3 regions of the Paenibacillus sp. FSL K6-1318 genome follow, and region 3 is predicted to be linked to each of the others. Evidence: a T-box and tRNA genes for the amino acid it is inferred to sense, from the RefSeq annotation. Region 3 holds a T-box; the other regions hold tRNA genes.

Region 1 (4,318 bases), 2.5 Mb from region 3:
GTGATCCGGAGCCTCCTCTTTCTATATCATACTTACATTTTCCCCAACATTTTATCGTACATAAATTGTCCAGTTACCCGACGTGCTGTCACGTAACGATCATTGAAGTATGGATTCGATAACTTCGTAATACTTACACCTTTACTACTGGAAGCATGTGCAAATTGTCCGCCGCCAATATATACACCTGTATGTGAAATGCCTTTGCCCATCGTATTGAAGAACACCAGATCACCTGTGCGAATGTTACTTTTGGATACCGGAGTACCTGCTTTGGCTTGCTGCTGCGAAGTACGTGGCAATTCAATGCTGTATTTGTTGAAAAGATATCTCATAAACCCGGAACAGTCGAAGCCGGCCAAAGTCGTGCCACCCCACTTGTAAGGTATACCTGTCATGTTGTTCACTACGGAGTTGATACTGCTTGCCTCTGTGCTTGTTGCCCCGGATGTAAATAGTACAGCTGCTCCAAAAATGGAGATTATCAGTTTTTTCAAAATCAATGTTCTCCCTTCGATGCCTACGGAGTTAGCTAAGGGTTCGGTAGAAGGTTCCCTATATTTCCTATGTATAAGAATAATTCACCCAAAATGGTTCCCCCGTTTTCAAACATGAAACTCGGCAATGAATAATTAAGTTTTTGTAACTATTTGAAACTATATTGCATAAATGCGTAATTGTCAAACCCATTTAAACCCCTTCGTAATACCTCAATGTTAGCGGAATTACGGTTTTTATATGAAAGAAGGGATCAAGTTTGGGTATCATTCATGACAAAAACGTCATTATTGATTCGTTTAAGACGATTTTGGACAAATAAATAGGTTTGTCATGAGTTAAAAGAACTATTCCGTAATGTTCAATTTGAGAGATTATATTCATTAAGTTGCATATATTGACAAAAATCGATTTTTTGCATATCATCTTCTTATCCAATCCACATATTGGATGAAAATTGATTTTATTGTGTTATAAATTCAAATAAAGGAGGTTAAGGGACTAATTTTATAAGTAAGGTAGAAGTGGGAGATTTATAAAAACAAACATAGGAGAGTGTTATCTTTGAAAGCAAAAAAAATAGTTACTTTTATTCTGGCATGTACGATGGTCTTCTCAGCAGTTGGTATAGCTGTTCTTCCTGTAACAACGGTATCAGCCGCTGATGCAACAGGTACAACAGCAAGTATATCTGATATTCTGAAGAACCAGCTGCCAGATGGAGGTTGGAGAAAAGACTATAAACAAACAAGTGGAGAATGGGCGAAGTCCACCATTGACAACAAGGCTACATACTCAGAAATTAGAAGATTGGCGAAGGAATTCAAAAAGACCAATGATCCGCGTTACTCCACAGCTGCAATCAAAGGAATTAACTTTTTGATCAACATGCAGTATTCAAACGGCGGATGGCCACAAGTCTATCAAAGCTCGGGATATCACAAACACATCACTTACAATGATGATGCGATGATTAATGTAATGATCATGTTGGATGAAGTAGCAACGCGCAAAGGTGACTTCTCGTTTATCGACAGCACACTTGCTAACCGCAGTAAAAATTCAGTTGCCAAAGGTGTGGATGCGATTCTGAATACACAGGTCGTTTCAGGCGGTAAGCTGACAGCATGGGGACAACAACATGATTCCAGTTCCCTTAAACCAGCAAGCGCAAGAATCTATGAAGTACCATCGCTGACGGCTGGAGAGAGTGTAACGATTGTTAAATTCCTGAAAACCAGACCTGCTAACGCTAAAATTACAGCATCCATTAAAGGAGCTGAAGCTTGGTTTAACAAAGTCAAAATTACGGGTTACAAGTATGAAAGAGCAAACGGAGACAGCAAAATTATCGCTGATTCCAAAGCTGCACCGATCTGGGCTCGCTTCTATGAAGTGGGAACAGATAAACCGATCTTTATTGGTCGTGACGGGGTAGTTAAATACAAACTAAGTGATATTGATAAAGAAAGAAGAGGCGGTTATGCATGGTATGGCAACTGGCCTTCCAAGCTGTAACTCGTAACATGCCTAAGGTTTCATAGAGTTAATCCCTAGTAACGATAAGTAAAGCCCGAATCAGACATGGACGTCTGGCTCGGGCTTTATTGTTATTATTTTCAGTGTTGACATGATAGATTGCACATGATATATTATTTCTTGTCGCCGAGATATATATCACGGAGATATACAATATGCGGTCGTGGCGGAATTGGCAGACGCGCACGGTTCAGGTCCGTGTGGGCTAACCCCCCGTGGAGGTTCGAGTCCTCTCGACCGCATCAAACAAAGGTTCCTCGTTAGGCTAACGCCTTTCGGGGAACCTTTTTGTTTTGTACCATAAAATCGTCTAATAGGTTACTGAGCGGACACGTGGATACTATCGATATTCGGACCTTCAGTACCGGTCGTTACCACTTTAATGGTATTGGTTCCCGAGTTCATGGGCATCTGAATTGTTTTTTCACCCCAGGTAGACCAGCTTCCCGTTGCAGTAAATGGGGTATTGCTGATTACTTTGGTCCCATTTACGAATACATCGAGGTTACGGGTGCCACTTTCCAACGCATAACGAAACTTTACGTTTTTGGTGCCACTTATCGTATTGTTGATGTTATTCCATTGAATGCCCGAGTTCGTCAACGCATTGAAATTAACATATCCTGAGCCTGTGTAGCCAGGATAGATCGTCTCAATTGCAGCATCGGAGAGAGTCGTTCCTGTCTCTGCTTCGTACGTAGTGCCACTCCCCGTATTACCTCCACCGCTGCCCGTAATATTAGCGACAAACGTAGTTACACTTTGAGCAGGGAGTTGAGCAGTAAAGGTTGCATTGGACACCGTAATTGGTGCTCCGCTTGCCAGATTGCGACTGCTATCGGTTACCCATGAGGATACCGTGGAAGCATTACCGTTTTGCAAAACAAATTTCTGACTCGTTGCAGAAGTGCTTCTGTTAATCGCCACAATGACAACCTTGTTATCCCCTTTGTAGGCAGAAACGAATGTGTTCGTATCCGGGTTCTTGGTTGCATCTACTCTAAGATAGCCTGGACGTACAAATTTGGAGAAGTGAGCCATATTATAACCGCGTTTACTAATCGTTCCGTCTTCTTTCATCGGACCATACTGTCTGCGGATGTACCACCATACATAAGCCTGGAAATCACCCTCGACCATAGCACTGTGCATGTGATAGGAAACGTCAAGCGCTTCGGGCCAGCGGTCTGCTGAGTTACTATCGCTATTCGGATAATAGACTTCAGTCATCCAGAGTTCTTTACCGGCTCCTTTTTGCTTGAAGAGCGGATATGCGAAATCTTTGATCTGGGTCCCGTACGTGTGTGCTCCCAGAATGTCCATATTAGCGAGCGCCTGCGGGTCATTCAGAATTGGGTCAGATATGTTTTTGAGATACTGGAAGGATTCGGGTGCCATCACTTTTGTGCCTTGAATGGAGCCTGCATTTTCTTTCATAAAACGGAGGATTTCCTGAGGCGTCCACCAGGTCCAGTCATGTGCATAGTCCGGCTCATTTTGTACCGAAATGGCATACAGGTCCACGCCGTTATTTTTCATGTAGGTTACAAAGTCATTAAGATGCTGTGCATATGCAGTATACTTGTCGTACTTTAGGCGTTTTGCATTGGTATCTCCATTGCGGTTAAAGGTTTCAACCATGTCGCTCGGAGGATTCCATGGGGATGCAAATACGATAGCACCCTTTTCAATAGCACGTTTGGCTGTGGCAACCTCACGTGACCAGTTATTTCGGTCTGGATCAACGTAGATTCTGAGTACAGAAAAGCCTAACTGGTTCTGATCATTGCCAAAAGCAGTTTCTCGTTGCGCTGCTGTCAAGTCACCGATCCATGCCGGATGGTTGATACCACCAAAACCGCGAATGAGTTGTTTTTCAGAAGATAAATTAATGGTGGCATCACTTGCTGCCGAAACTTGTGTAGGACTGAGCATGAGAGGTAGAGCTGTTAAGCAGGCCAATAAAACGTTAATCGTCTTTTTTAATTTGAATTTCACTACTTTCATCCTCCTCAAATAGCAAATAGTAAAATAGCTGATGGTCTGGCATTTTATTTATGTAAACCCTTTCAAAACCTCCTTCCTTAAATCATAGGAAAATATAAAGCACTTTAGCTTCTTTCAATTGTTGATTCTACTAAATTATTCCTGAACTGAAAACCTGACAAATTACAGTATTTTTTCTAATTTATTTCTATTATCGATATATTCAATGACGGTTCTTGTCTGAAAAGAAGAAGGCCGAATGGAAAAACGATGCTCATTTGAAAGTGGAGTTGTC
Region 2 (4,318 bases), 2.6 Mb from region 3:
AAATACTTGGGAAAAGGCGTCCGTGTTAAACGATTCCGCAAACCGACACGCTGTCAAATCCGCAATCGTGTTCTTCTTGCCGTGCTGATGGCCAATGATATCAAGTTGTCCCAGCTCGCTGAAGACCTCTCCATCTCTTCACGCAGTGTCAGTGCGTGGGTGTACGAAGGACGGATACCCGGCAGTACCAATTTGGACAAGACTTGCCAATTACTCGGCTACCCGCGTCATATTCTCTTCAATGAAGAAGTGGTCCGCAATAGCCCTGTCATATGTCAACCCGAGTCATCTCGCTTCATGAAGCGTACAGTGACCCGTTCTCCGGTTAGTAACCGTATTTTGACAGGCTTGTGTATGGTCCATGATTTGTCGGTGACAGATGTCAGCCACTGGATCGGGGTTCATCCCGGCACTTTCCGCAAATGGCTGCATCAGGGAACGCTGCCTTCTGCTGCGTTTCAGGAACAAGCGGAGCAATTTTTCCGCATCCCGAAAACTATTTTGTTCGCAGATGTCATCTTGAAAGATCGTCGCAACAACTAAATAAGCGAACAGCCAAAAGGCTCTGCTCTCCCTTAAGGAGGCCAGAGCCTTTTTAAATAAACGGTATCCCTTCTCTCCCGAACCTGAAGCACTCTCCTGGCTCTCCTGTCGGTAATGTCAGATAATCTCCCCTTTTCTGCCTTCTGCTTCCAACCAGAGCCATTACAGCCCTCTACAAGCCAAGCTTATACAACGCAAGAAGATCGTTCTTCATGAAAAGCCACCCTTACCTCGTGTTCAACACTTCATTGATATATTTCAATCCGGTATAACGAGGGCGAAGGGTATGCGCTATTGTGAACGCATGCTCCACCATCTCCGGGGTTACACCCAATTGTTCAATAGTCACAGGTCCACCTACTTGTTCCAACCATTCGATAAGCTGAGCAGCATCCGGCAAATGGTCATATATTCCAAACACAGGTTCACCCGATGTCTGTGCAAGTTCTTTATATTTTACAGTAAGTAATGCACAAGCTACGCCAACTTTGGCACCATGCAGAACCGGTCTGTCACCCGCTTGCATCAGATCCATCTCCAAGATGTGGGACAGATGGTGCTCACCTCCGGATGCCGGACGGGAATGGTCAATGATCAGCATGGAGATGCCGGAAACGATCAGTGCATCCATTAATACAGCTACTCCCTCAGCTCGTCCTTCAGCAATCGCTTGCACATGGTCTATACAGCTGTTCAGCGCTTCTTCTGTCATCCGATAAGCGACCGGACAGAACGGCTCCCCGCCCAGATCACGAGAAACAATCCAGTCTGCAAGGGAAGTATATTTGCCAAGCATGTCTCCGAATCCGGCAGCCGTCATGACTTGGGGAGCTTGCTCCAGGATATTCATATCGGCAAAGATGGCCTCGGGCGGAACAGCCTGAAAGGTCTGTTTGACTCCGCTTACAATTAAGGGCGCACCTGCAGAGGTAAACCCATCCACTGAAGCCGCTGTCGGTATGGACAGAAATGGCTTGTTCATTTTGGAACATACAAATCGCACCAAGTCATGGATGGTACCTGAACCCACGGCGATCACAGCCTGACTTTCCAGATTCACACCCAACATGACCTGTACAATAGCTGCTTCGTCAGCAACGATATCACCCGTACGATTCTCCGGCAGAGCGATCTCATCTACATGAATTCCCGCTTCCCGTATACTGCTCAGGACATCAGATCCAGCGGCCCGTAATGTATGTCGATCATAAACAACCGTCACCCGATCGTATTCTCTCTCAGACAAATAACCTGGTAACCTCTGAATGGCCCCAGCTTCCAGATGAATCAGCATATCCACCACTCGGTGTTGATGACCGCAAGTGCACTCCTGTGCTTCCTCATTCCACGCTGCAATTCGTTCGTTCATATTCATTCGCTCTTACCTCCCATATGAGATATCATGCATAATTACCTGGTTAAAACCACAAAATGAAAAAAGGAAATAAAATGTGATGATTTTCCTGATCACACTTTACTGCCTGTACCCAATATTTGCAAATCCATATCTCACATTTCCAAGTAGGTGAATCGATGAAATTAACCAAAGAATTAGGAATTTCGCTCGGATTTCTGGCCGGAACCACTTTTGGCAGTGGTGTAGCGTTTTTGTTTCGACTCCAGTCATTTGAAGTTGTTGCCAGTGTTACGCTATTCGGTATTGCAGGAGCCATTGCCGGGATCATCACGGCAGTCATTATGCGCCAGCGCCGACATCAGCATTAGAATGCCGATAGCAAAATGTAGGCTTCACACGAATGATCCACAAAATAAAAAAGGTTCGTGAATTGCCCTAGAGCAAATCACGAACCTTTTTTGTTAGATGCGGTCGAGAGGACTCGAACCTCCACGGGGGGTTAGCCCACACGGACCTGAACCGTGCGCGTCTGCCAATTCCGCCACGACCGCATAATATGTATCTCCTCATCCCATCGATGAAAAGCGTTCCGGTGAAGCAATTCCTTGTTTTACCGTAATTCAGAGTATACATGCTCCAAAATAAAAATGCAACTTCTTTTTTATCCATTCACGAATAGGACATATGTCCTTTTTTCTCAACTACAAACAACCTATCGTAGCATTAAACAAAAAACCATCCATACGAATGAAAAAATAAAGGAGAGATCCACTTTGAAAACAGCCAATCTTTGCTTTATCGGTGCCGGGTTTCATGCATCCACGAATATATATCCTTCTGTTGTTGAAGCCGGAGCGCAGATTCAGGCCATTGCCACCCGCAGTACCGAACGCTCTGAAGCAGCTCTGCTGCGATTTGGGAGCAACGGAAAAGCGTATGACAACGCTCAGCTTATGTTACAACAGGAACCTTGTGACGGAGTTGTTGTGGTCGCCCAGCCTGTAGACCAGACCGCTCTTGTCCTTGAATGTATTCGGGCTGGCAAAAATGTATACGTGGATAAGCCGCTCGGATGGAACGCAGCGGAAGCCGCCACTGTAGCAGAAGCGGCCGAGCAAGCTGGCGTCGTCGTCATGGTCGGTTTTATGAAACGGTATGCTCCGATATATATGAAGCTCAAAGAACTCATTGATGGAGGTTCGCTAGGTAAGATGCGTTCATTCCAGATGAAGTTCGCTGTGGACAGTACTCCATTTTGCAAGGATGAGGAGCAGTTCATGAAGCTTGCTGCCATTCATATGGTCGATCTGATGCGGTTCCTGTTTGGAGAAGCCGTGCGGGTTACAGGCACAACCGTGAAGGATGGGGAGTATATTAATCAGAGTATTTCCCTCGTATTTGAGAATGACGTCGTGGGCAGTGCGTACTTTACAGGCATGAGTGCATGGTCACGGGAGAGCGAAAGTGTACTCGTCACCTTCGATAACGGATTTGCGTCAGCTGAAGAGATCAACACACTCACTGTTCATCAATCCCGCAGCTCGGACAGCCTTCCCTGGAAATCTCTTGAGGAGCAAGATACTGTATATACCCCTTCTGGCTCCCCCATGTCTGGAGCTTATCGGGACCTTTATCTGCGTGGGTTCGTCGGCGAAATGGCTCATTTCATCGAATGTTGCCAGAATCAGTCTATCCCACGTTCCAGCGCCAAGGATAATATTGGGACGATGGCGCTATGCGACGCTATTCTATCGTCACTGAAGTGACGTATATACGTTCACCATTTTATACATCCAGAGAAGAGGAAATAATCATATGTTGGACACAGGCTTACTCATCATTCGTCTCGTAATTGGTTTTATTATGATCGGACATGCATGCAAAAAATTGTTTGGCTGGTTTGGTGGCGAGGGTGTATCAGGGACGGCTGAATTCTTCCGGGCGATTGGTCTGCAGCCTGCCAGGACCATGGCCGTGTGTGCCGGACTTGCTGAATTGATCGGAGGATTCCTGTTTGGAGCCGGTCTATGGATGATTATTGGTGTCGTTCTGCTCATGATTCCGATGATTGTAGCCATAGTCAAAGTGCACGCAGACAAAGGACTATGGAATCTGAACGGAGGATTCGAATATAACCTTGTGATGCTTGGATCGTTACTCGGTGTTGCCCTTGCTGGTGCCGGGGCTTATTCCCTCGATGCCCTGCTATAATATATCGTTTTATCACTACGGACCTCGATGTTTCGCAAGACGAAACCGGGGCTCTTTTTTTTGATATACTCGCATCTGCCTGACCTAGGATTAGGGTTTATAATCTGAATAATAAGTGATATGCTCTTTCATGAACTATACGTACTTCATGTGATATAACCACCCAAATGGATACCATAGACATTCACCGTATAATGGAGGTGCACT
Region 3 (4,318 bases):
GCAACTCCGCCGGATATCATCAAGCAGCGCTTTGGCATCAGTAAGTCTGCTTTCAAGCGTGCCTTGGGCAAATTGATGAAAGACGGATTGGTGGTTCAAAAGGAAAGCTGGACGTATCTGTCCGAATCTGCTCCTGCGGATCAAAGTGAAAACAAGTAATTTTACTGATTAAATAGTTGTAATATGGAACTCGGATAAGGCAGGGATAGGCTGGGTAAACACCGGATGCCCCTGCTTTTTCTTTTGTTAGCAGGATTGGAAAATGAAATTGAAAGTGCGGTGCCTGACATGTCTTACCGGAAATTTGCCTATGTGTATGATGAATTAATGGAAGATATGCCTTATCCGGACTGGATAAGGTTTGCAAGAACAGCATGGGAACAGCATGGAATGCCCAAAAGTGTCGCTGAACTTGGCTGTGGAACGGGCTCTATTACGATCCCGCTCGTAAACTCAGGTTTTGAAGTTACAGGCATTGACCTCTCATCAGATATGCTGTCGGTTGCACGCAGCAAGATGGAGGCTACGCCTCAGGGTCATCGCTTGTATCGCGAGGGCAGTGTCCGTTGGGTGCAGCAGGATATGCGGGAATGGCGAGTTCCGGAGCCTGTGGATTCGGTGATATCTTTCTGTGATTGCGTCAATTACCTGCTTGAACAAGAAGATGTCGTTCGTACATTCCAGCGCACATATGAGATGCTGAAGCCTGGTGGAACGTTCCTGTTTGATGTGCATCATCCCAATACCCTTATTCGTTATGATGAGGAGCAGCCTTTCGTACTGGATGAGCGCTCCGTATCTTATATTTGGACTTGTGATCTGGACCAGGATCGCTGTGAGATCGAGCATCATCTCAGTATCTTTTCGCGTGTGGATGATGGTAGCAAGGATATGTACCAGCGCTTTGAAGAAGTTCATGTTCAGCGTGCGTATGATCCGGACTGGATGAAGCTGGAGTTGTCCAAGGCAGGATTCAGAGACGTGAAGGTATATGGGGATTTTGAATGGAAAGAGGCCGGAGACAGCGCACAGCGCTTGTTCTACGTTGCTGTGAAATAAGAGCGAATAATGAGAACTGTCCTTATGATGCATAAGGGCAGTTTTTTTGTTTGATTTTCCATGGATAATGAATAACAAGCTTCTATAATCCGCCAAGGAAATGCTAGGAAAGATAAAATAGCGTGACAAAAAGTATTGCCAGTTATAGTAAAGGAGGCCATAATAGTCGGATGGAAAGCGTTTTCTAAGAAAATCAATCAATAGTCAATGTGAGGTGTAGAATTGGAAAGTACATATAAAACAAGACTCTCGTCAGAACAGTTGAATGCCATAATAGAGCATCATTTCTCTGCAAGTATACAGGACTATAAGGAAATGGTGGATGGCTGGGCCAATCACGCATATCTCATTACACGGAGTGACGCCCAGCGGGTGGTACTCAAAATTGCCCCCGTCAGCTTCGACAAATCTGATGCGCTGTGAACAGGATCTCATGATTGCCGAAGTTGAGGCACTGCACCTCATTACGGAGCTACAGGATGTTCCCGTACCCCAAGTGTTGGCTTATGATGATTCGTTAACTATGGCTTCAGCGCGTTATTTTATTATGGAGTACATGTCTGGAACACCCTATAATCAGGTCAAGGATCAATATTCTGCGGAAGAACAGGAAGCCATTGAACACCAGCTGGGTCAGTACAATCGTCGAATTAATGAAATCAAGGGTGAGCAGTTCGGATATTTCTCGGAGCAAAAACAGCGATATTCCACATGGAAAGAAGCATTTATGAATTTGATGGATGACATTCTTACCGATGGGGAAGAAGCCGGGATTACATTTTCGATGGATTACCCTGAGTTGAGACGCTTGATTGAAGAAAAATCGGATGTGCTGGACGATGTCGAAGAACCTGTGCTTGTCAGTTGGGATCTGTGGGATGGCAATGTGTTAGTGGATGCAGGTCATATCACAGCGATTATAGATTTTGAGCGTTCTTTGTGGGCAGACCCTCTGATGGAGCATTATTTCAGTCATTTTAACTATACTCCCGGTTTTGTGAAAGGGTATGGGCATGCGATTACGACTGAAAGTGAGCTGAGAAGAAGAAGTCTGTATGACTTGTACTTTGATCTTGTACTACGCATTGAGTGCGCTTATCGCCAATATGATAATCAGGAACATGTGAATTGGACCATTCATAATCTGGAGGAAGGTATTGAGCGTTTTCGCTTATCCTAAATAACAGCTAGCGCTATGGAACAGTTCGAATCGTGTTCTTCAAGATGGCAATTATCACGTGTAATATTGACTTTGGGCTTGCTTTTTTATATAATGGTCCCGATATTGTATACATATTTCGATGATAAGGATTAGTAGTGATTCCTGTACATAACAGAGAGCCGGCGGTTGGTGCAAGCCGGTTGACAGTGATTTGCGAACTCGCCTTGGAGAAATGCGGTGATTACACCATTCTGTTTAACCTGCTTGTATAAAGCTTGGGTTCAGGAATGGAAATCCGCATCGGTTAACCGCCGTTACAGGTCCAAAGGGAGTGGATGACGAAGCACGTTCGTCCGCTAACTAGGGTGGTACCACGGGAATTCAACCTCTCGTCCCTAGCGCTGCAAACGCTACGGGATGCTGAGGTTTTTTTGTTGCAATTAAAGATAAAGCGAATAACCTGAAGGAGGAACAATAGATGAGTGATAATAACCAGCCGAAACACGGCTATCAGCCACAAGTCATGGAAAAAAGTTGGCAGCAATACTGGGATGCAAATAAAACGTTTAAAACAGGTGAGGACCCGGTTAAACCGAAGTTTTATGCACTGGATATGTTCCCTTACCCATCCGGTTCAGGTCTGCACGTAGGCCACCCGGAAGGATATACGGCAACGGATATCGTTTCCCGTTACAAACGTATGCGCGGTTACAATGTATTGCACCCCATGGGTTGGGACGCTTTCGGTCTGCCTGCTGAGCAGCATGCACTGGATACAGGTGAACATCCACGGCATATTACATTCCGCAATATTGACAATTTCCGTCGCCAGATCAAATCGCTCGGGTTCTCCTATGACTGGGATCGTGAGATCAGCACAACGGACCCTGAATACTATAAATGGACGCAATGGATCTTTATTCAGCTGTACAATAAAGGCTTGGCTTATGTGGATGAAGTCGCAGTTAACTGGTGTGAGGCCCTTGGAACGGTACTGGCTAATGAAGAGGTTATTGATGGCAAGAGTGAACGTGGTGGACATCCGGTTGTACGCAAACCGATGCGCCAGTGGGTCCTGAAAATTACCGAGTATGCAGAGCGCCTGTTGGAAGACCTGGAAGAGCTGGATTGGTCTGAAAGCATTAAGGATATGCAGCGTAACTGGATCGGTAAATCGACAGGTGCAGAGGTTGTATTTGCCATTGAGGGTCGCGAGGAAGTCATCAAGGTGTTCACTACCCGTGCGGACACATTGTTCGGTGCGAGCTTTGCAGTACTTGCTCCGGAACATGAGTTGGTAGAAGCGATTACAACCGATGACCAACGTGAAGCGATTCAGGCTTATCAGGAGCAGGCTTCTCGTAAGAGTGATCTGGAACGTACAGATTTGGCCAAAGACAAAACAGGTGTATTCACCGGCGCTTATGCAATCAATCCCGTTAATGGCGCGAAACTGCCGATCTGGATTGCTGATTACGTTCTTGCAGGTTACGGTACAGGTGCGGTTATGGCTGTTCCGGGTCATGATGCACGTGACTGGGAATTTGCGAAGCAGTTCGGTCTGGATATCATCGAGGTTATCCAAGGTGGGGACGTTACACAAGAGGCGTACTCGGGTGATGGCGCGCATGTGAATTCCGATTTCCTCAACGGACTGAACAATGAAGAAGCGGTTGCCAAGATGATTGCTTGGTTGGAAGAGAACGGCAAAGGACAAGGGAAAGTGACCTATCGTCTGCGCGATTGGCTGTTCAGCCGTCAGCGTTACTGGGGTGAACCAATCCCGATTCTGCATCTGGAAGACGGAACGATGAAAACAGTACCGGAGGATCAACTTCCACTGCTGTTGCCTGATATCGACCAGATCAAACCTTCGGGTACTGGAGAATCACCACTGGCGAATGTTACGGATTGGGTAAATACAGTAGATCCGGAAACGGGAATGAAGGCACGTCGTGAGACCAACACCATGCCACAATGGGCGGGTAGCTGCTGGTACTACCTGCGCTTTATCGATCCGCACAATGACAAGGAACTGATTTCCAAGGAGAAACAGCAGCAATGGCTGCCAGTTGATCTGTATATTGGTGGAGCAGA

The links. A T-box is a leader RNA that pairs with one kind of tRNA and senses whether it is charged. The one in region 3 lies ahead of leuS (leucine--tRNA ligase), so its partner is inferred to be a tRNA-Leu.
Region 1: it has a tRNA-Leu gene. The T-box ahead of leuS (leucine--tRNA ligase) is inferred to sense a tRNA for this amino acid. The anticodon was not compared.
Region 2: it has a tRNA-Leu gene. The T-box ahead of leuS (leucine--tRNA ligase) is inferred to sense a tRNA for this amino acid. The anticodon was not compared.

What each region holds. Positions count from the first base shown of each region.
Region 1 is NZ_CP150270.1:2,244,614-2,248,931, forward strand. Features, by position in the region: gene NYE45_RS10110 (C40 family peptidase) at 33-497, opposite strand; cyclic di-AMP (ydaO/yuaA leader) riboswitch at 503-634, opposite strand; gene pelA (pectate lyase) at 1,054-2,016, shown strand; tRNA gene NYE45_RS10120 (tRNA-Leu) at 2,195-2,279, shown strand; gene NYE45_RS10125 (carbohydrate-binding protein) at 2,356-4,035, opposite strand.
Region 2 is NZ_CP150270.1:2,158,733-2,163,050, reverse strand. Features, by position in the region: gene NYE45_RS09680 (helix-turn-helix transcriptional regulator) at 1-543, shown strand, start outside; gene NYE45_RS09675 (sn-glycerol-1-phosphate dehydrogenase) at 770-1,918, opposite strand; gene NYE45_RS09670 (hypothetical protein) at 2,077-2,268, shown strand; tRNA gene NYE45_RS09665 (tRNA-Leu) at 2,367-2,451, opposite strand; gene NYE45_RS09660 (Gfo/Idh/MocA family oxidoreductase) at 2,674-3,666, shown strand; gene NYE45_RS09655 (DoxX family protein) at 3,716-4,111, shown strand.
Region 3 is NZ_CP150270.1:4,767,770-4,772,087, reverse strand. Features, by position in the region: gene NYE45_RS21125 (S1-like domain-containing RNA-binding protein) at 1-159, shown strand, start outside; gene NYE45_RS21120 (class I SAM-dependent methyltransferase) at 289-1,059, shown strand; gene NYE45_RS21115 (hypothetical protein) at 1,282-1,482, shown strand; gene NYE45_RS21110 (aminoglycoside phosphotransferase family protein) at 1,472-2,239, shown strand; T-box leader at 2,352-2,621, shown strand; gene leuS (leucine--tRNA ligase) at 2,700-4,318, shown strand, end outside.